Regions from separate parts of the Streptomyces sp. NPDC015032 genome, predicted to be linked through region 1. Evidence: riboswitches for the same ligand, from Rfam matches in the RefSeq annotation. Region 1 holds a riboswitch; each other region holds the start of a gene.
The links. Region 1 has a riboswitch for cyclic di-AMP ahead of ACF08M_RS12480 (C40 family peptidase). Riboswitches for the same ligand answer to the same signal wherever they lie in the genome.
Positions count from the first base shown of each region.

Region 2: it holds a riboswitch for cyclic di-AMP, as region 1 does, so the genes downstream of both, ACF08M_RS07670 (transglycosylase SLT domain-containing protein) here and ACF08M_RS12480 (C40 family peptidase) in region 1, are expected to answer to the same signal.
Region 3: it holds a riboswitch for cyclic di-AMP, as region 1 does, so the genes downstream of both, ACF08M_RS32635 (M23 family metallopeptidase) here and ACF08M_RS12480 (C40 family peptidase) in region 1, are expected to answer to the same signal.
Region 4: it holds a riboswitch for cyclic di-AMP, as region 1 does, so the genes downstream of both, ACF08M_RS19995 (M23 family metallopeptidase) here and ACF08M_RS12480 (C40 family peptidase) in region 1, are expected to answer to the same signal.

Region 1 is NZ_JBIBVN010000006.1:158,303-163,682, forward strand. Features, by position in the region: gene ACF08M_RS12460 (APH(3') family aminoglycoside O-phosphotransferase) at 1-32, opposite strand, end outside; gene ACF08M_RS12465 (hypothetical protein) at 114-401, opposite strand; gene ACF08M_RS12470 (ATP-dependent Clp protease proteolytic subunit) at 509-1,144, shown strand; gene ACF08M_RS12475 (hypothetical protein) at 1,152-1,460, shown strand; cyclic di-AMP (ydaO/yuaA leader) riboswitch at 1,864-2,028, shown strand; gene ACF08M_RS12480 (C40 family peptidase) at 2,032-2,505, shown strand; gene ACF08M_RS12485 (ATP-binding protein) at 3,251-3,682, opposite strand; gene ACF08M_RS12490 (helix-turn-helix domain-containing protein) at 3,886-4,746, shown strand; gene ACF08M_RS12495 (DUF397 domain-containing protein) at 4,771-4,977, shown strand.
Region 2 is NZ_JBIBVN010000003.1:415,089-420,468, reverse strand. Features, by position in the region: gene ACF08M_RS07685 (APC family permease) at 1-1,331, opposite strand, end outside; gene ACF08M_RS07680 (hypothetical protein) at 1,704-1,988, shown strand; gene ACF08M_RS07675 (DUF2461 family protein) at 2,179-2,700, shown strand; gene ACF08M_RS07670 (transglycosylase SLT domain-containing protein) at 3,042-3,827, opposite strand; cyclic di-AMP (ydaO/yuaA leader) riboswitch at 3,832-4,018, opposite strand; gene ACF08M_RS07665 (ATP-binding cassette domain-containing protein) at 4,715-5,380, shown strand, end outside.
Region 3 is NZ_JBIBVN010000034.1:51,141-56,520, forward strand. Features, by position in the region: gene ACF08M_RS32620 (SPFH domain-containing protein) at 1-1,143, shown strand, start outside; tRNA gene ACF08M_RS32625 (tRNA-Met) at 1,348-1,421, shown strand; gene ACF08M_RS32630 (PP2C family protein-serine/threonine phosphatase) at 1,642-2,805, shown strand; cyclic di-AMP (ydaO/yuaA leader) riboswitch at 3,087-3,239, shown strand; gene ACF08M_RS32635 (M23 family metallopeptidase) at 3,251-4,408, shown strand; gene ACF08M_RS32640 (aldo/keto reductase) at 4,732-5,380, shown strand, end outside.
Region 4 is NZ_JBIBVN010000013.1:34,061-39,440, reverse strand. Features, by position in the region: gene ACF08M_RS20010 (GNAT family N-acetyltransferase) at 1-2,096, opposite strand, end outside; gene ACF08M_RS20005 (HPr family phosphocarrier protein) at 2,262-2,543, shown strand; partial or broken gene ACF08M_RS20000 (GntR family transcriptional regulator) at 2,712-3,082, opposite strand; gene ACF08M_RS19995 (M23 family metallopeptidase) at 3,118-3,912, opposite strand; cyclic di-AMP (ydaO/yuaA leader) riboswitch at 3,925-4,092, opposite strand; gene ACF08M_RS19990 (M16 family metallopeptidase) at 4,440-5,380, opposite strand, start outside.

The sequences.
Region 1 (5,380 bases):
AGCTTTTGGACTTCTTCGTACGTGTCGCTCATGGGAGACACCCTGGCCGATGCCCGGACCCCGCCGTGGGCGTCACGCAGCACAGGGGCGGGAATGAGCCGTTCCCGCTGCGGTCATGACGAGGTGGCGGACGGTTTTCCCGTGCCGTCACCGCTGCCGTCGCCTTCCGGGGGTTCGAGGTTCTGCACCTTGCGCGCCTCCTCGACGATGGTCAGCACCGCGTCCGGGGTGGCCGGTGACAGCCCCTCGGCGCGCAGCGCCAGGTTGCGGACCCGGAAGTCGCGGAGCGCGACGGCCGGCCGGAGCTGGGAGTTGACCCGTTCGGCCATGTCCTCGCTGAGGAAGTACTCGGGCGGCACACCGAAGTACTCGGCGAGCACGTCGAGTTGCTCCAAGGTCACGCCTCCATCATAATTTTCTGTACGTCCTGTACATTTTTTACAGACACTTGCGCAGGCCCCGCTTGCGCGAGCCCCGTACAGATCCCGGAGGAGAGGCTTCGCCCATGCTGTTCCGCCCCGCCGCCCGCCATGTGCTGCCCGAGTTCACCGAGCGCACGACCAACGGGACCCGCACCCTCGACCCGTACTCCAAGCTGCTCGCCGAACGGATCGTCTTCCTCGGCACCCCGGTCGATGACACCGCGGCCAACGACCTGATCGCCCAGTTCATGTATCTGGAGCACGCCGCCCCGGACCGGCCCGTCTCCCTCTACATCAACTCCCCCGGTGGCTCGTTCGGGGCCATGTCCGCGATCTACGACACGATGCAGTACCTCACCTGCGAAGTGGAGACCTACTGCCTCGGCCAGGCGGGTTCCTGCGCGTCGGCGCTGCTCGCGGCGGGCGCTCCCGGCAGGCGGCACGCCCTGCCCGGCGCCCGGGTCGTCGTGCAGCAGCCCGCACTCACCGAGCCGATGCAGGGCCAGCCGTCCGATCTGGAGATCGAGGCACGGGAATGGGAACGGGTCCACGAGATGCTCATCACACTGCTGGCCCGTCATACCGGCCGTGATGCCGGCCGGATCGCCGACGATATCGAGCGCGATCTCATCCTCGACGCCCCGGGGGCCAAGGCATACGGCCTGGTGGACCACATCACGGAGAGCCGGAAGTCCTCGCTCCCGCCGCAGGGCACGCGGTGAACGCCCGATGCAGCCGTCCGAGTTGCCGCCGCTTCCCGCACTGACGTGCGCCGAGGGGGAGTTCATCGACCGCTATCTCGAAGTCCTCGACCAACTGGGCCGGATCAACCCGGCCCACGGAGGCGACACCTACAGCGCGCTGCGGGCCGCACAGGCGCTGGCCTCACGGGCGGGCGCGCTGCGGGACGCCCTCGCGTCGATGCACGAGCGAGGCGAGGCACAGCTCCACGCCGTCACCCTGGCGCGGGCACTGCGAGTGCTGGACGGGGAACGACGGGCCGGACGCGTCACCGTACCCCCCGCTCCGGCGAGTTGATCAGCCGTTTTCGCACCGGACCCCGACGCGGCCGGCCCAACTCCCCGCGCCCCACTCGAAGGGGCAGCCAACTCCCCTTCGCGACACGCCCGGTGGCCACATCGGAATTCCTAGCTCTTTCGGCGTAGAAAGTCCCCCTCACGAGGGACATCTCAACTTGCGTTTTCCGGGTGATCAGTGGGCGGAATCTTTGATTCCGCCCCTGGTACGGGGCTGGCCCGAGTGACCGTCGGGAACCTCCGAAAACATCCGCTCCACCCGAACGGGTCAGTCGTGAGGAGCCTCACAAATCACTGTTTCCCCTCGGAAATCCGGCAGTCGGTGAGTCAAGATCCCTGGGACGACAAGCCCCCGCCACCGCGGCGGGGCGGTCCGGGCGGACGCCGAGTCCTGCCGCCGCGCGGATGACTGGTCGACAGAAGTGGATCGGCAGGAGTGGAGGACCCGAGCACAACGGGCCGACCGGATCAATGGTCGGCCCTCGGGGTGAAGCCGCCGAGCGCGGCCGGGCAACTTCGCCAGCCCGAACCCGACAGGTCATCCTTCACAGGCGGCTGACGAAGGGTTGCGCATGACTGCGCAGGTTCATGTCCCGTCTCTGCTCGCCCGGGCCGGCACGGCCTCGGTTCTGACTCTGGCCGCCGTCGGCGGCACCATGCTCGTCCCGGGCGCGGCTCCGGAAGCCCAGGCGGCGACTCTCTCCATGAAGGCGCTGAAGGTCGCCGCGTCCAAGAAGGGATCGCCGTACAGGTGGGGGGCCACCGGCCCCAACCGCTTCGACTGCTCGGGCCTGACGGTCTACTCGTTCAAGAAGGCGGGCAAGAAACTCCCCCGCACGGCCCAGCAGCAGTACAACAAGGCCCGCCACATCTCGGCCTCGCACAGGCAACGCGGCGATCTGGTCTTCTTCCATTCCGGCCGCAGCGTCTACCACGTGGGGATCTACGCCGGCCATGGCAAGATCTGGCACTCGCCGAGATCCGGCGCGGTGGTCCGGCTGGAGAAGATCTGGACGAAGCGGGTCTATTACGGACGGGTCCGCTGACACCTGTCCGGCGGATCGCGGACCGGGGCGCGGACCTCGGCCGCGCCCTGCCGGGCGAGGCCCGCACTCCGGCGCCGGTCCGCCCCTTCTCGGCGCCGGAGGGACCTCGGCACGAGGGGCGTCGCCGCGGTGGCCGCCGGCGAGGTCGACCTCGCGCTGGGCCACGTGTACGAGCCGATGACCCCGGCCGGCCCTCCGGGGTACTCGCCGAGCCGCTGCTGGTCGAGGAACTGATCCTGATCACGGGGCGGGACAGATGCCGGCCGAAGGCGCTGGGAGACTGCCGGTGCCGGAGCTCGCGGGGCGGCCGCTGATCAGCAGCGCGCCGACCCATCGGCCGCGTGGCGGGGTGGAACAGGCGTTGGCCCAGGTGCGGCGACGGCCCGGCGACCGGGCGGTGACGGCGGGTGATCGAGCGGTCGAGGGTGTGCGGTCAGCGTGCGGTCGGGCATCAGCGCGACAGCCTTGGCGTCATAGGCCGGCAGCGAGCTGCCCACGAACAGGTGCCGGTCACGGTGCGGCCCTCGTACAGGTCGGGCGCATGCACGACATGCCCCTCGGTACGTGATGTGTCGGCGCAGACCGTCACGCCCGGGGTGAGGCCCCGAGCAGGATGAAACAGCACGGCTTCGGCCACCATGGATCTCCCACAGTCGTCGGGCAGGAACTGATCCACAGATCCAGCGCACTGCTCGGGGAGTGCGGCCGGCGGCCGACCGCGGGGAACGTCGCGGACGCAGGCCGGTCAGTTCTGTACGGGGATGCTCCACGGGAGCTCGATCCAGACCGTCTTGCCGCCGTCGGCGGTGGGGGTGACGGTGAGTCGGCCGCCGCATTCCTTGGCCAGCGAGCGAATGATCACCATGCCCCGCCCATTGTCCTGCTGAACGGCGGCGGGCAACCGCCGCGGCCGGCGTGGGTGGCTGTCCCTCACCCCCAGGTGCAGATTCTCCTCCCGCTCCAGCCTCAGCTCCACGGTGAAGGTGGGCGACTGCCCGAACGTGTGCTGGACGGCGTTGGTCGCGAGCTCCGAGACGATGAGCCGGATGCTGTCGGCGAACTCGGTGCCGACGGCGAGACCCCATTCCGTGAGCACCCGGTCCACATATCTGCGGGCCGCCGCGACCGAGACCGGCTCGCTCGGCAGAGTGACGTGTGCTTCTTGATGGTCTGCCATGGCGAGCCGTCCCTTTCCCACCCGGACCGACCCACGTTCGGCCCAAGTTGCGCTTCGCGCCAGATTGCCACTGATGCTGCCCTCTGTGACGGCGATCCACCAAGATATGCATATATCTGTCGCTCAATGCGGTGAACCTGCCGCGCAAGGCCGCATGCGGACGCCACACTGTCCGCTCGGCAGAAGAGGGAGGGAGGCCGCAGATGCACCATGGCCCTGCGGTACGACGCCGCAAGCTCGGGGAGGAGCTCCGGAGTCTGCGCCATGTGTCGGGACTGACCAGCCGGGACGCCGCGCGGATGCTCGGCTGGCACCAGTCGAAGGTGAGCCGGATCGAGACCGGTGTCAGTGGAGTGCGGCCGGCCGATGTGGCACGGCTGCTGGACACGTACGGCGTGGACGACCCGCAACTGCGCACGCTCCTGGAAGCGTTGGCGGGTTCGGCGGGCGGTGGCGGCACCGGCTGGTGGCATGCCTACCGTGGTCTGATTCCGCCCCAGTACCGCGACTTCATCAGCCTGGAGTCCCAGGCGCGTACCGCGCGGACCCTGGAGACCTCGGTGGTACCCGGGCTCCTGCAGACGGCGGACTACGCCCGTGCGGTGACCCTGGCGTCACTCGACGGATTACCCGCCGGCCAGCTGGACTCCCTGGTGGAGGTACGGCTCGCCCGGCAGGGGGTGCTGCGGACCGATCCGCCGCTGCGGCTGAGCGCGGTGCTCGACGAGGCGGTGCTGCGGCGCCAGGTCGGCGGGTGCCGGGTGATGCGAAACCAGCTGCGCCATCTGACCCGTGTGGCTCAACTGCCCCACGTGCAGCTTCAGTTGTTGCCCTTCTCGGTCGGCGGCTACGCCGGCCTCACCGGCCCTTTCGTTATCTTCTCATTTCCGAACACTTCTGATCTGGACGTGGTAGTTCTCGACCATTTGACGAGTAGCCTCTATCTGGAGCGGAAAGAAGACCTTGAGGCGTACAGCTCGGCCTTCCGCACGATGCAGTCACACGCGCTGTCGCCGCAGCACTCGTTGGAGCTCATCGCCGCGATCGACCGCGACGGTCAGTGACCCCGGACTGCCCGAGGGGGCGTCATGTCGGATTGCCTCGCACAGCACGAGTTACGGTGGCGGCGCAGCAGCCGCAGCACGGGTATGAACAACTGCGTGGAGGCCGCCCCGTTCGGTGACGGACGGCTGACCGTACGGGACTCCAAGGATGTGTCCAGGACACCGCTGCGGTTCTCCGCGGCGGCCTGGACCTCCTTCGTCTCCGGCCTGCACCGGGGGTCGGTCGGCTGACGGGGGCGGCTTGCGGGCGGGCGCCACGGGCGCGGGCCCGTCCAGGCCCTCATTGGCGCCCTGGACGGGCCCGGGTCGCCGCCGCGCTTGTCCTTCTCTACGCGCAACCCGTCATCCGCATCGTCCGCATCACTACCAACGACGTCATCGACGACGGGACCACCGTCTCCGTCCGGCTGGGAGATCCGCCCTCCCCACTTCCGGAGCCCGTCGCTGACCTCATGCGGGCATGCGTCCAGTCCTGCCAGCACCTGCCCTACGCCAGCAGCAGAAGCTCACAGTGGCTCTTCCCCGGCCGCCGGCCCGGACAGCCGATGAGACCCGGTCAGCCTCCAAGTCCACCTGCGGGAGATCGGCGTCCCGCCGCACCGCGGCAGGACCTCCGCGATCCGACAACTCGTCC
Region 2 (5,380 bases), on a different contig from region 1:
GCCCAGTACAGCGTGGCGGCGGCGGTGATCCCGCCGGTCCACAGCAGGTACTCGGTCTCCTGCTGGGTCAGGATGTACGCGAGCACCGCGATGAGCAGCACGGGAACGGCCGGCCACAGCGGCATGCGCCAGGCCGGCGCCTCGCGGTGCGCCCCGCGGCGGCAGAGCAGGGCGGCGACCGCGACCAGCAGGTACATGCCGGTGACGGAGACGCCGGTGACGCCGTACAGGGTGTCGAGATTGACGAAGCAGAGTGCCGCGCCTGGGATGCCGACGACCAGGGTCGCCACCCACGGGGAGCCGAACCGGCCGAGCCGGGCCAGGGCGTTGTTGAGCGGTTCGGGCCACGCCTTGTCCCGGGCGGAGGCGAACAGGACCCGGGAGTTCTGGATCACCATGACGATGCCCGCATTGATGATCGCGAGGGCGACGCAGAGGCTGACGAACGTACCGACGGCCGAGTTGGACCAGGCAGCGACCATGGTGTTGAGGTCGCCCGAGGTCAGGGCCGCGAGGTCCGGGGCGCCCAGCGTGATGGCGATGACCGGTACCAGGATGACCGCCGTGGAGATGGCGAGGGTGGCGAGGACCGTACGGGCCACGTTGCGTCGCGGATTCTCCAGTTCCTCCGAGAGGTAGACCGCCGTGGAGAAGCCCTGGGTGATGAAGAGCGCGATCGCCAGGCCGGATACCACCATCATCGCGGTGACCGTGGAGCTCGTACCGCCCGACGAGGCGACCGAACCGTGCATCAGCGCGGAGGCCCCGCGCTCGGAGTGCGCGAAACCGAGAACGGCCACGACGCCCGCCGCGATCACTTCCAGGACGAGGAAGATTCCGGTGATCCACGCGTTGGCGCGCAGGTCCAGGAGCCCGGCGAGAGTGGCGAGCAGCATGACGCCGGCGCCTGCGGCGGGGGCCGGGATGTGCACGACGGGGGCGAGGTAGTCGGCCGTGCCCATGGCGATGACCGGGGGCACGATCATCACGACCAGCAGGGAGAGCACGAAGACGAGCCATCCGGCCAGCCGTCCCGCCATGGTCGACACCATGGCGTACTCGCCTCCCGCACTCGGAATGAGGGTGCCCAGCTCCGAGTAGCAGAAGGCGACCGCGATGCAGAGCAGCGATCCGACGGCGATGGTCAGGGCGGTATAGGTACCGAGGCTGGAGAACAGGTCCGGTACGACCACGAAGAGTGTCGAGGCGGGCGTCACGCAGGAGAGCGTGAGCAGCGTTCCGCCCACGACGCCGATGGAACGCTTGAGCTTCTGTGGGGTGGGGCCGGTCGCGGGGGCGAGCGCCTGGGGAGCGCTGAGCGTTTCCGTCATCGTGCGATTCCGATCAACAGGTGCGGTGTTTGAGCACGGGAGCGGTATCGCCTCCAGACAGAGGACGTGGTGAGTGGTTTCGTCGCTCCCGGCGACGACATGCAATCCTGACGAGTTCCGCAGGTCAAGAGCCGTTCACCTACGGAATTCGTTGTTTCGGCGAGTAAATCTAACGTTTTGGCGCTAAGAATGCGTCATTCCGCTGGGGATCGGCGGGTACGGGAACCGCAGCGTGGCCCGGCGGAAAGTTTCGCCCGTTCCAGATTCCGGAAGGGCGGGGCGCCCCGGAGCACCGGGGAGCGCGGACGGCCGCCATCGCGCACGCACTTCGGTGCGGGTGCGCGTCCCCGGACTTGATGCCAGCCTGGATGCATGGCTTGGGCGTCATGGACGACTCGTGGTGTGTTCTCCGGGCACGGTGGTGTGCTGACGGACGAGGCCGGCGTCCTGTCCGGGGACCTGACGGTTCACACGACCTGGGCCGATGACACGGCCCAGGTGACCGTGCAGTACACGGGTGCGATCGACTGGTTCACCATGTCGGGCAGCCCCGTGTCGTGCGGCTCGGAGGATGACAGCCGGCGCCTGCACGACGCGGTGGTGAAATCCGTCCGGGCAGGGGCGGGGGCCACCGTTCCCAGGCCTCCGCCGGAGTAGCCGATGCGCGGGTCGCTCCCCGCCGGGTCCCTCCCGGTCCGGCCGCTGCCATAAGGTCTCTTGAGTGAGCAGAGCTTTCAGCGGCTGGACAGAGCAAGCATTCGAGCTGCTTCTGCGGTTGGAGGGCACCCCTTCGCAGGAAGAGCGCGAGAGACACCGAAAGGACCGGGAGCGCCTGGTCCGTCAACCCATGATCGCGTTGCTGAACGAGGTGGCCGACGCGGAGGGGGCGTACGAGGACTTCTCCGTCTGGGGGTTCCGCAAGGACCCGTGGTGGTGGCAGCACCAAGTAGCGGTGATCCGGATCGCGCGCAATGTCGAGATCGGCCTCCGCTTCGACCTCGACGGGCTCCGGATCAAGGGTGGCTGGACCTACCCGGACCCGGGGCAGATCCCGTTGTTCCGTACGGCAGTTGCCGCGCAGGAGAGCGGACCCGCGCTGGTGCGCGCCGTCGAGACGCTGGAAAGGCGGGGGTACGAGGTCACCGGCGATCTGATGAAGCGCGTGCCACGCGGCCACGACGCCGGGCATCCGCGCGCCGACTACCTCCGGTACCGCTCGATCTCCGCCGCCCGGCCGCTCGGCGGGGACTGCGCGCAGCACACGCCGGCCCTGCCCGGTGCCGTGCTCGCGGCGGCAGAGGAACTGGAGCCCCTGCTCTCCTGGCTCGCCGGCCATGTGACCGTTCCCGGTCCCCGCCGAGCCGCGTAGCACCGCCCCCGCACGCTGCCCGCGGGGGGCGGGATTCCGGTCCCCCCTCGATCACTCCACGATCGTGCCGCTGCCCGCACGCGCGCAGGGCGGGACTCCTGCCCTGTTCGTCGCCTACTTCTTCGGAGAGGCTGCCCGCACGCGCCGGGGCTCCGCGTCCACCGGCCCGTTTCCGGACGGCACGCTGCCGACGCAGGTGCGCGAGGCAGGGGTTCCGGCCTCGCGCACATCCGGGGCAACGGCCGGAAGGCGGTCCCCGACCGTCGAGAGGCCCTTCGCGAGCGGCATGACCGCCCTCTCACCACTCGTCGGCCCTGAACCGCCACCGGCACCATGGGGCGTCAGTAGGCCCCGAACACGTTGTCGATCGAGCCGTACTTGTCGGCCGCGTAGTTGCAGGACGCGGTGATGTTGGCGACCGGGTCGTAGCTGTCCAGCGACGTACCGGGCACGTGGTAGGCGCGGAACGTCGGGTCGATGATCTGAAGGAGACCCTTGGACGGCGTTCCGGCGACAGCATTCGAGTCCCAGTTGTTGACGGCCCGGGGGTTGCCGGAGGACTCGCGCATGACGTTGCGGTGGATGCCGTCGTAACTGCCGGGGATGCCGTGCTTCGCCATGACGGCCAGCGACTCCCTGATCCAGCCGTCCAGATTGTTCGTGTACGTGGCGGGCTTGACGGCCGGTGCGGCCGTGGTGGTCGTCGCCGGTGCGGCACCGCTCACGGCGGACACGCCGGTGGAAGCGTGTGACCCGGCCTTGGCGCCGATGGTCAGCTTCATGCCCGGGACAATCAGAGCGGGGCTGCCACCCACCACCTCTCGATTTTCCTCGTACACCTTCTGCCAGCCACCGCTGACGGAATACTCCCGCGCGATCTTGGAAAGGGTGTCGCCCACGGTCACGGAATGGACGGCGGGTGCGGCCTTCTGGACGGAGATTTCCTTGACAGTGGCGGCGGACGACGCCGCGGCCTTTTCGGCGGCGACGGTCTGCGCCGGTGCGGCCGAGGCGAATCCCGCACAGACCAGCGGAAGCACGAGGGCGGCCCCGCCCGTGGTCGCGGCGATGAATCCGCGGGTCAGCGAAGTGGACTTGCGACGATAGGACTTACCCGTGGTGGGCATGGCGAATTCCTCTCCGTCGCCTGCGAGGTGAGCTGTCGGGTTCAGACTGGAGATGTCTGGCCGCATGCAACTGCGGCTTCACCCCGAGCCGTTCCGAATTCCGGATCGGCGACCTACCTGGGTCCCCCGCTCCTGCCGTACGCGATCGGGTCGGATTCTCGGACGGCGGCAGGATTCGGCGTTCCGTCCGGATTGACGGTGACCGTAGGCGAGAAAGGCCGAATGGAACAAGCCCCTATTTTTTGATCACAATTGATTTGCAAGATCGAATCACAGAAAGGCAGTAATCCACCTCACACCACATGACCAAATTTCCTTGCACAGAAGGGAACGGCGCGCGCAGCCTGCCGCCTTGAACCGTGGACGTGACTCACACCACGCAGTTCCCAAAAGTCACATTTCGGACAGAGCTCAAAAGTCGCAACTCTCTACAAATACCCCCTAATTAACCAAGCGGGCATGTTCGACAAAGCGCCCATATAGGGACATTTGCCCGCCTGTGCTCGCACTCTCGCTCCGGTGCGCCGCCCCCCGGGGCGACCGCACCTGGCAGGACCGGTCGGCGGTCCGGCCGTGCCACTCCCCCGCCCGGCACGGGGCTTTGCCTTTCGCCCTCCGGCTCACTATCGTCTTGACCGTCCTGTTGTCTCCGATAGAGGTGGACGTTGCGCATCTGAGGTTCGCGATCATCGCGCCGTACGGCTCCGGTCGTACGCCCGTCACGCTGTAGCAGTGTGTTCTCCTGCCCGTGACCCCGCGTGGATGCGACCTCGGTGCAGGAGCCGTCCCTCGATCTCTCGGACCGGCGCACCCTTCCCCTTCCGGTCGCTGCGTGGTGCTCGCATACGAAGCCCTCACTCACCAGGCTCACGACTGCGAGGATCACCATGGCGACACCCACTGCCCCCAATGTCTCCCTCACCTGCTCCGCCCTGTCGTTCCAGTGGCCGGACGGCACGACCGTCTTCGACGGGCTCTCCCTCGGCATCGGCCGCGGCCGCACCGGTCTCGTGGGCAACAACGGCGCGGGCAAGTCCACACTGCTGCGCCTGCTGGCCGGCCTGCTCCGCCCCTCCCAGGGCTCGGTGACCGTCGGCGGCAGCCTCGCCCATCTCCCGCAGAACATCACCCTCGACACGTCGTTGCGGGTGGACCAGGCCCTGGGCATCGCCGAGCGGCGCGATGCGCTGCGCGCCATCGAGGCCGGGGATGTGAACGAGAAGCACTTCGAGACGATCGGCGACGACTGGGACGTGGAGGAACAAGCCCTCGCGACGCTGGGGTCGCTCGGACTCGGGTACCTCGAACTGGACCGCACCGTGGGCCAGATGTCCGGCGGGGAGACCGTCCTGCTGCGCCTGGCCGCACTGTTGCTGGAACATCCCGATGTCCTCCTGCTCGACGAACCGACCAACAACCTCGATGTCTTCGCGCGTCGCAGGCTCTACGACGCCGTCGACAACTGGCGCTCCGGGGTGCTGGTCGTGGTCAGCCACGACATCGAACTGCTGGAGCGCGTGGACCGCATCGCCGAACTGCGCGCCGGATCCGTG
Region 3 (5,380 bases), on a different contig from region 1:
GGGCAGACGACGGACACCCAGTTCCGGATCGTCACCGGCCACGGCAGTTTCGTGCTCCCGGTGAAGCAGAAGGCGCGCATGCTCTCCCTGGCGCTGCGCGAGGCGGAGATCACCGAGGACTGCGTGACGCAGCAGGGCATCCGCCTGAACGTCCGGGCCGTCGCCGTCTTCAAGGTCGGCGACGACGCGGTGTCCATCGCCAATGCGGCGCGCCGCTTCCTGACCGAGCAGGAGCAGATGGAGGAGCTCGCCGGCCGGATCTTCGCGGGCCACCTGCGTTCCATCGTCGGCGGGCTGACCGTGGAGCAGATCATCCGCGAGCGCAACCGGGTCTCCCAGGAGGTCATCGCGGGCAGCCACGGCGAGATGGAGAAGCTCGGCATCGTGGTGGACGCCCTCCAGATCCAGGAGATCGGCGACGCCACCGGCTACATCAAGAACCTCGCCGCCCCGCATGCCGCCGCAGTCGCCAGCCAGGCCCGCATCGCCGAGGCCAAGGCCGACCAGGAGGCCAGCCAGCGCGAGCAGCAGGCCGCCGCGCTCAAGGCGGAGTACGAACGCGACACCGCGATCAAGCGGGCCGGATTCCTCGCCGAGACCGAGCAGTACAACGCCCGCGCCGCGCAGGCCGGACCGCTCGCCCAGGCCAAGGCCTCGCAGGAGGTCATCGAGGAGCAGACCGCGCTGGCGGAGCGGCAGGCCGGGCTTGCCGCGCAACGGCTCGAAGGGGAGGTACGGCGTCCGGCGGACGCCGAGGCGTACCGGCAGCGCACTCTTGCGGAGGCGGCCCGTGACCGCGTGAAGTTCGAGGCCGACGGCAACGCGTACACCGAGCGGACCCTCGCCCAGGCGCAGGCCGACGCCAACAGCGCGCGCGCCGCCTCGCTGCGCGACGGCAACCAGGAACTCATCGCGGCCAACCGCATCGTCGAGAACCTGCCCGCCCTGGCCGACGCGGCCGCCCGGGGCATGTCGGGAGCCGACCTCACCGTTCTGAACGGCACCAGTGGCGTCAACGAGATGGCGGCGGGCGTGGTCGGCCAGGGGCTGGCGATCCTCCACTCCCTGCAACGGGGCGCGAACCCTGTGAAGTCCCCGGCGGTCGACGGGAAGGTCGCGCCCCGTATCACCGAGACGAATTGAGAACGGCGGGGGCGAGAAGGAGGGCGAGGAGGCGAGGAGGCGAGGAGGCGAGGAGGGGCCGCGGGGCGGAGGCGCACGGACCGGCCGCTGGGTGACGGGCGGGCGCCGGGCAGGTTCCCGGCGGGCATCGGTGGGCATCGGGCGGCCATGATTCGCCCCGTGGTCATGAGACCGCCGCGCATGCCGTACAGTTGTATTCACCGACGCGGGGTGGAGCAGCTCGGTAGCTCGCTGGGCTCATAACCCAGAGGTCGCAGGTTCAAATCCTGTCCCCGCTACTGAAGAGTCAGGCCCGGCACGCATACAGCGTGCTGGGCCTGACTCGTTCCAGTTGACCCCTCGGCCCACGAAGGAGCAGGTCCGGGCGGTGTGTGAGCTGTGCCACGTACGTACCCCCATTGGCCGATGAGGAGTCGCCGCGCGACTCCGCTCCGGTGAGCCTGGGGGTGGGGCGCGGTACCGTCCGCAGCCGCGCGCGTACCGGGCAGGAGACCACAGGTGTGGAAGCGGTTGAAGCGGCGCGGCAGGCATGCCGAGGGCGGCGGCACCCGCACGCGGCGGTTCGTCCGCGCGTTGCCCGCTCTGATGATTCTCGGCGGGCTGGTGTTCGATCTCCTCACGCCGCCGACCTTCACCGCCGTTCCGCTGTTCGTGGCGGCGCCGCTGATCGCCGCGCCGTTCTTCTCGCTGTCCAGGACCATCTGCACCGGTGCCGCCTCCATGCTGGCCGTCGTCGCGCTGCGGCTGTACAGCGGCACGCTGCCGGAGGTCGTGCCGCTGATCGAGTTGCTCACCCTGGCCACCGTCTCGGTCCTCGCGGTCGTGATCAACGGGGTCGTGCGGCGGGGCAATGAGCAGCTGGCCTCCGCGCGGGTCATCGCGGAGACGGCCATGCGGGCGGTGCTGCCGAAGCCGTCCGACCGGATCGGCGGGCTGCATGTGGCGGCGCGGTACGAGGCGGCGCAGGCGGACGAGTTCGTCGGCGGTGACCTGTTCGCCGTGACGGACACCCCGCAGGGGGTGCGGCTGGTCGTCGGGGACGTGCGGGGGAAGGGGCTGGACGCCGTGGAGTCGGTGGCGGTGATCATCGGGGCGTTCCGGGAGGCGGCCGAGCAGGAGCGGTCGCTGGAGGGCGTGGCGCAGCGGCTGGAGCGGGCGCTGGCGCGGGAGGGGACGCGGCGGGGCGGGCTCGATGCGGTCGAGGGCTTCATCACCGCCGTGCTGGCCGAGATCCCGTCCGGAGGGTCCCGGGTGCGGATCGTCAACCGCGGTCATCCCGAGCCGATCCTGCTGCACCCCGACGGGGCGCTGGAGGTGCTGGGGCCCACGGTGCCCGCGCTGCCGCTCGGGATGGACCTGGGCGTGTGGCCGGACCGGGCGGATGAGTGGGATCTGCCGGCGGGAACGACTCTGCTCCTGTACACGGATGGCCTCTCCGAGGCGCGGGACGCCGACGGCGTCTTCTACGACCCGGCGGCCCGGCTGCGGGGGCGGATCTTCCCGGGGCCCGAGGAGCTGCTGTCCGCGCTGACCGATGACGTACGGCTGTATACCGGTGGTGAGACGACCGACGACATGGCGCTGCTCGCGGTCGTACGTCCTGCGGAGGGGCAGCCGGACCGGCGCAGGACCGTGACGATCGTGGGTCTGGAAGAGATGTGACGGGCGAGGGCGTGAACCCGGTGCGAGCCGGGCGCGACCTCGGACGGGGGATGCCACCGTACGTAACCGAAGGACGCCGCTCCGCATAACATTTGACGCAACGTCAGAATCTGAGTAATGGCTGAGCCCCGATCAACTCGTACTGATCCGCCCGATTGTGTCCCGTAAAGTCCAGGCCAAAGACGTGAACGATCAGTGGGAACGGCTTGGAATCAGGCCCGGGTGTCTATTAACGTTCGATAACGCAGCGCGGTCGTCCCAGCCGTCGTCAGTGGCGGCACCGTGCGCGAGCGCCGAATCCCGCAAGGGAACCGGGGAACCACCTACATGGGGTGAATCGGATGCCTGCGTCTTGTGAGAGACGGAGGGGCCCGTAGGAGACCTTCCTGCTCCGAACCCGTCAGCTAACCCGGTAGGCGAGAAGGAAGGAAAGGAGTGCGCCCCCGTGGCGTCCAACAAGCCTGCCCCCGAGGCCCCCTCTCGGTTCAGCCCCGACTTCGGTTCCGGTACTGGAACCGACTACGGCACTTTTGCGACGGGAACGGCCTACGGCACCGAGCCGGGCGGCGACTTCGCCGGTGGGTTCGGCAGCGAATTCCGCGCCGACGGCAATGGCGAGCCCGAGCGGGGCCGGGACGAGTGGAACCCCACCGAGGAGTCCGTCCGCCCCGTACGTGGCAAGCACCGCGTCGCCAAGCAGCGCAACGGACTTGCCCGCAGCTCCACGGTGCTCGGGGTCGGTGTCATCGCAGCGGTCGGTGCGGGCGGCATGGCCACCGCGCAGAGCAAGCCGCCGGTCTCCATCTCCCTTCCCGACTCCATCGCGGACAACCTCCCCGACGCGAAGTCCCTTCCGGGCGTGGGTTCTCTCTTCTCCGAGGAGTCCGAAGCCGAAAAGGCCGCGGCCGCCGCCGCGGCCGCGCCGCTCACCACCGCCGGTCTCACCACCACCGAGGCCGAACAGGGCACGGCGGACGCGGGCGAGGCGCTCCGCGCGCGCATCCTCCAGCAGGCCGAGCAGCAGCAGGACGCCGCCGACGCCGAGGCGAAGGCAGCCCAGGAGAAGGCGGCCGCGGAGCAGGCCGCCGCCGAGGCCAAGAAGCAGCAGGACGCCGCCGAGGCCAAGGTCGCCGCCGAGAAGAAGAAGGCGGAGGAAGCGGCCAAGAAGAAGGCCGAGGCCCTGCGGCTCGCCAAGCTCGCCGCCAGCTATGCCATTCCGACCTCCTCCTACACAGTCACCTCGACTTTCGGCCAGGCCGGCTCGATGTGGTCCTCCGGCTACCACACCGGCCTCGACTTCGCCGCGCCGACGGGTACGCCGATCAAGGCCGTGCACGGCGGCACCATCAAGTCGGCCGGCTGGTCCGGTTCGTACGGCTACCGCACGGTGCTGGAGCTCGACGACGGTACGGAGGTGTGGTTCTGCCACCAGTCCTCCATCGGCGTCAGCGTCGGTCAGAAGGTCACCACCGGTGAGACCATCGGCCGGGTCGGCGCGACCGGCAACGTGACCGGCCCGCACCTCCACCTGGAGGTCCACACCTCCGACGGTACGGGCATCGACCCGATGGCCTGGCTGCGCGGCAAGGGCCTCAACCCCTGATCCGCAGGCCACCTTCCCGGCCCGCGTGATCCGAGCCAATTCGCCGGCCGCCGAACCCCGGCAGCCCTGACGCTCCCCCCGACGTCAGGGCTGCCGGTCTGCCGGGCCTTCCCGACGTCAGGGCTGCCGGTCTGCCGGGCCTTCCCGATGTCAGGGTTGCCGGTCTGCCGGGCCTTCCCGATGTCGGGACTGCCGGTCTGGCGGAGCAGCACAGCCGCCGGAGCGGCACAGTCGCCGGAGTGGCTGGCCCACCGGGGAGGTCGGCCCGTCGGAGCGGTCGGCCCGTCGGAATAGTGGTGCCGCCGGAATCCGTTGACCCGTTTATGACTTCTCTTCGTAAGCTGGGCTCTTCCGATTTCGAGGTCTTCCCACTCGCCCTCGGCGGCAACGTCTTCGGCTGGACCGCCGACGAAGCGCAGTCGTTCGCGGTGCTGGACGCCTACGCCGCAGTGGGCGGCAACTTCGTCGACACCGCTGACGCCTACACCGCCTGGATCCCGGGCAACGAGGGCGGCGAGTCGGAGACCGTCATCGGAAAGTGGCTCGCGGCCCGCTCCAACCGCTCCGACATCGTCGTTGCCACCAAGGTCGGCGCCCACCCCTCGTACAAGGGGCTCTCCGCCACGAACATCAAGGCCGCGGCCGAGGAGTCGCTGCGCCGGCTCGGCACCGACCACATCGATGTCTACTACACGCACTTCGACGACGAGACCGTCCGGGTCGAGGAGATCATCACCGCCCTCGACGAGCTCGTGAAGGAGGGCAAGGTCCGGGAGATCGCCGCTTCCAACATCAGCCCCGAGCGACTCCAGGCGTCCCTCGACTTCTCGGAGCGTGAGGGGCTCGCCCGGTACATCGCCCTTCAGCCGCACTACAACCTGGTCTCGCGCGACACGTACGAGGGCGAGCTCCAGGACACGGCGGCCCGGGCCGGGCTCGCCGCCGTCCCGTACTTCGCCCTGGCCTCCGGCT
Region 4 (5,380 bases), on a different contig from region 1:
GCCGGGATCCGGCCGATACGGGTGCGGGGGCCAGCCCCCTGACCGTCCTGGCCGTCCTGGCCGTCCTGGCCGTCCGTGTCTGCCCTGGCGTCCGTGGCGGTGGCCGTGCCGTTGCCGGCGGCCGAACCGGTGTGCGCCGGGGCGGGGCCGGTCCGGGCCGATGCTCCGGCGCGCGAGGGAGGCGTGACCGAGGAGGGCTGCGCCGAAGGGCGCGGCTGCGCGACCGTGCTGGTGGCCACGGCGAGCGCCTCCGCCAGGCCGCCGATCTCCACGTGGACGACGGCCACCGGCTTGGCGGGGCCGGCCGCCGCGGCCGCGTGCAGGGCGGTCGCCAGTACCTCTCCGTCGCCCGGTTCGGCCTCGCCGTCCTCCCCCACCCACGGGATCGCCGTGACGACCACCGAGTCGCAGCCCTCGTCGGCGAGGGCCTCGGCCAGGGCGTTCCGGAAGTCCTGTGGGGTCGCGGCGGTGGTGAGGTCGAGGGGCCGGCGCGGGCGGAGGCCCTCGGCCAGGCAGGCGTCGTAGGTGAGCAGGCCGAGCGATTCGGAGTTGCCGAGGATCGCGACCCGCGGGCCGGACGGGAGCGGCTGGTCGGCGAGGAGCAGGCCCGCGTCGACCATCTCCGTCACCGTGTCGACCCGGATCACGCCCGCCTGCCGCATCAGCGCGGAGACCGTCGCGTCCGGGATCCGGCTGACCGGCACCGCGTGGCCGGGCGGGGTGGAGCCGCTGTGCCGGGCGCCCTTCACCACGACCACGGGCTTCACGGCCGCGGTGCGCCGGGCGAGACGGGTGAACTTGCGGGGGTTGCCGAGCGATTCGAGATACAGCAGGGCGACGTCCGTGTCCGGGTCCTCGTACCAGTACTGCAGGAAGTCGTTGCCCGAGATGTCGGCCCGGTTGCCCGCGGAGATGAAGGTGGAGAGCCCGGCGCCGCGCCGGTAGAGCCCGGAGAGCAGTGCGATGCCGATCGCTCCGGACTGGGTGAAGAGGCCGATGCGTCCAGGAGCGGGCGGCTCGGGGGCGAGGGAGGCGTTCAGCCGGACGGCCTCGGCGTTGTTGATCACGCCGAAGGCGTTCGGCCCGATGATCCGCATTCCGTACGAGCGGGCATGGCGGACCAGCTCCCGCTGCCGCTCCCTGCCCTCGGCTCCCCATTCGGCATATCCGGCGGAGAGAACGACCAGGCCCTGGACACCGTGCTCACCGCAGTCGGCGACGGCCTCGGGAACCCGGTCGGCGGGGACGGCGACGACCGCGAGGTCGACCGGCTCGGCGATCTCGCCCATCGAACGGTGGGCCGGAACCCCGTCGATCGTGCCCTGGTCGGCGGCGAAGGCACGGTTCACGGCGTACGTACGACCGGTGAAACCGGCCCCGAGGAGATTGCGCAGGACTGTGCGGCCGACTCCGCCGGGTGTGCGGCCGGTGCCGATGACGGCGACGGAACCGGGGGCCAGCAGCCGTTGCACGGAGCGCGCTTCGGCCCGCTGCTCGCGGCCGCGCTGGACGGCGAGGGACTCGGCGGTGGGCTCGAGATCCAGGGTGAGGTGGACGGAGCCGTCCTCGAAACTGCGTTGCTGGGTGTACCCGGCGTCCCGGAACACCTTGATCATCTTGATGTTGGCGGGCAGCACCTCGGCCGCGAAGCGGCGGATACCGCGCTCACGGGCGACGGCCGCGATGTGCTCCAGGAGCGCCGAGGCCACGCCCCGGCCCTGGTGCGCGTCCTGGACGAGAAAGGCGACCTCGGCCTCGTCGGCGGGCGCGGAGGCGGGCCTGCCCCGCTCGTCGATCCGGTCGTAGCGGACGGTCGCGATGAACTCGCCGCCGACCGTGACCGCGAGCCCCACCCGGTCGACGTAATCGTGATGGGTGAAGCGGTGCACGTCCCGGTCGGACAGGCGGGGGTACGGAGCGAAGAAGCGGTAGTACTTCGACTCGTCGGAGACCTGCTCGTAGAAGCTGACCAGCCGTTCGGCGTCGTCCGTGGTGATGGGCCGGATCCGCGCCGTTCCTCCGTCGCGGAGGACCACGTCTGCTTCCCAATGGTCGGGGTACACGTGATGCGGACTCTGCTCCGGCGAGGGCTGCATGCGCAAAGACTACGGCTCCGTCAGCGGTCGCGTCGGCCCTGGGGCCGGGGCAGTCTGAGGGGGCCGAGCGGCGGTGCAGCACGGGCCTGCCGCGGATCGGCCGGAGCATCGCGCACTGCATGAGAGACTGGTCTAGACAACTATTGATTCGTGAAGGGCAGAACCATGGCTGAGCGCCGCGTCAACGTCGGTTGGGCCGAGGGCCTGCACGCCCGCCCCGCTTCCATCTTCGTCCGTGCCGCCACGGCTTCCGGCGTCCCCGTGACGATCGCCAAGGCCGACGGCAACCCGGTGAACGCCGCCTCCATGCTCGCGGTGCTCGGCCTCGGCGCGCACGGCGGCGAGGAGATCGTGCTCGCGTCCGAGGCCGACGACTCCGAAGCCGCCCTGGACCGCCTGGCGAAGCTGGTCGCCGAAGGGCTCGACGAGCTGCCGGAGACGGTCTGACCCGCTTCCCGCCCTCCCCTCGAAGAGCCGCGGCACCCTCGACCGGGTCCGCGGCTCTTTCGCATTCCCGGTCCGGGATACGCAAAGGAATTCCAGAGCGAAATCGATTCGGACGGCCCGAAGAAATTCCCGCGGAATGAGGACTCCTTGCATACGGCACAATTGTTGATGCCGGATGCCTGGAGCGTTTACGGAATGCCGCGAAGCCCTCACCGGGCCGGTACGGGAGGCGGCGGGCCGGCGTTCCGGCCGGTCGATGCGGCGCAGCCGGTGCGCGGCCGCGGCCCGTTCGGCGTGCCGGGAGGCCATCATCCCGGCCCGTTCCGCGTCGCCACCGCGTCCACGATGGCTCCGCGCTCGGCCCAGGAGTCCGCCGGGCGGGCCGACTGCTCGGCCGCGTACATCCAGGCGGTCTTGTGCCGGAGCTGGGTGAGCAGCGCGATCAGGCCGGGGCTGCCGGAGGTCTGCACCAACGTCTCGTGGAACCAGCCGCCCAGCAAGCGCAGATCCTCACCCCGCCCGGCCTGCTCCTGGCCGAGGGCTGCCGCTTCGGGACGGCCCTTCGGGGCGTCGGTCAGACGTTGACGCCGTGGGCGCGCAGGTAGGCGACGGGGTCCATGTCGGAGCCGTACGACGGCGTGGTCCGGGCCTCGAAGTGGAGGTGCGGTCCGGTGGAGTTACCGGTCGAGCCGGAGAGGCCGATCCGCTGGCCCGCACCGACGCTCTGACCGACGGAGACGCCGATCGAGGAGAGGTGGCCGTACTGCGTGTACGTGCCGTCCGTCATCCGGAGCACGATGTTGTTGCCGTACGCGCCGCCCCAGCCGGCCTCGACGACCGTCCCGGCACCGACGGCGACGACGGAGCTGCCGGATGCGGCGTGGAAGTCGATGCCCGAGTGGCTGCCGGACGACCAGAGCGAGCCGCTGGACTTGTAGCCGGTGGTGACGTACGAACCGGCGACCGGGAGCTGGAAGGCACCCAGGCGGGTGCGCTCGGCGGAGCGGGCGGCGCGCACCTTCTCCGCGCGCGCTTCGGCTGCGCGCTTCGCCTCGGCCTTCTTCTTGACCTCGGCCCGCTTCTTGGCCTCCGCCTTCCGTTGAGCCTCCGCCTCCGCCTTCGCCGCGGCATCGGCCTGGTGCTGCTGCGCGTCGGCCTGGGCGTCGATCTGGTCGGCGACGGTGCCGTCGATGGCGATGACCTGATTCAGACCGGTCTCACCGACGGAGGTGTCCGCGGCGAGGGCCGGCGCGGCCGTGCCGCCGACGACGCCGGTGGCGGCCATGGCCGCGACCCCGGCAATCTTCGCGCTCCTGCGCGTCAGTCGGCTCGGGGCACGATGCTTCCCGGAGGCACGGGTGAACGCCATGAAGTGGCTGGTCCTTTCCTTCCTTCTCGCCTACCGGGTTAGCTGACGGGTTCGGAGCAGGAAGGTCTCCTACGGACATACCGGCCCCATCGAGGCCCGGACATCCGATTCACCCCAGGGACTGCGTGGGTCCCCGGCTCCCCGGGCTCGCGCCTGACGGGGACTCGGCGATGACTGCCCGGTATGTCGCGGATGCGGCATACGAGTGACGGACAGCCCAGCCGACGCTAAGCGGGGTCGCTTTCATTCACCAAACGAACAGGCCACTTTGTAGCGCATCCCACAGAACAGACGGGCAACCTCCCCCACCAGAACGGACAAAAAGGAAGGCCCCTGCGAGATCTCGCTCACAAGGACCTTCCCCTTGTCCTGATATATGGACCTATGGTGCCGGTTGGCAAATCGGCTGGTGCAAAACCGGCGCCCGGTCCGTCCGGTCGGCCCTCGGCCGGGCAGGGAAGTCGGCCGGCAGGCCGTCACAGGCGAACCGCCACGAGCGGACCGCCACGAGCAACGGGCCGGACCGGTCAGCCGGTGACCACCGACACCTCTCCGATGCCCAGCGCCCGGACCGGCCCCTCGATCTGCGCCGCGTCCCCGACGAGGATCGTGACCAGCCGGTCGCCCGGGAAGGCGCTGACCACCGCTGCGGTCGCCTCGACCGTGCCGGTCTCCGCGAGCCGGGCGTACAGGTGCGCCTGGTAGTCGTCCGGGAGGTGCTGCTCGACCTGGTCGGCGAGGGTGCCCGCGACCGAGGCCGCGGTCTCGAACTTCAGCGGTGCGACACCCACGAGGTTCTGCACGGCCGTCTCGCGCTCCTCGTCGGTCAGCCCTTCGGCCGCCAGGGTCCGCAGTACCGTCCACAGGTCCTTCAGCGCCGGTCCCGTGGACTCCGTGTCCACCGATCCGCTGATGGCGAGCATCGCGGCCCCGGTCGGTCCCGCGGCGGAATCCGGGGCCGACGACCGCAGCACCTGGGCGAAGGCCCGCACGCCGTAGGTGTAGCCCTTCTCCTCACGCAGCACCCGGTCCAGCCGGGAGGTGAGCGTGCCGCCCAGGCAGTACGTGCCGAGCACCTGGGCCGGCCACACGCTGTCGTGCCGGTCGGCGCCGATCCGGCCGATCAGCAGCTGCGTCTGCACCGCACCCGGACGGTCGACGATCACCACCCGGCCGGTGTCGTCCGCGGTGATCGGCGGGGCCGGACGGGGCTCTGCGGTGTCGCCCGACCAGTCGCCGAGGGTGTCGGCCAGCAGGGTGTCCAGGTCGATGCCGGTGAGATCACCGACGACCACGACGGTCGCCGTGGACGGCCTGACATGGGCGTCGAAGAAGGCGCGCACGGCTGCCGAGTCGATGCGCTCGACCGTTTCCTCGGTGCCCTGGCGCGGGCGCGACATCCGCGCCGTGGCCGGGAAGAGCTCCTTGGAGAGCTGCTTGGCGGCGCGCCGGGCCGGGTTGGCCTGCT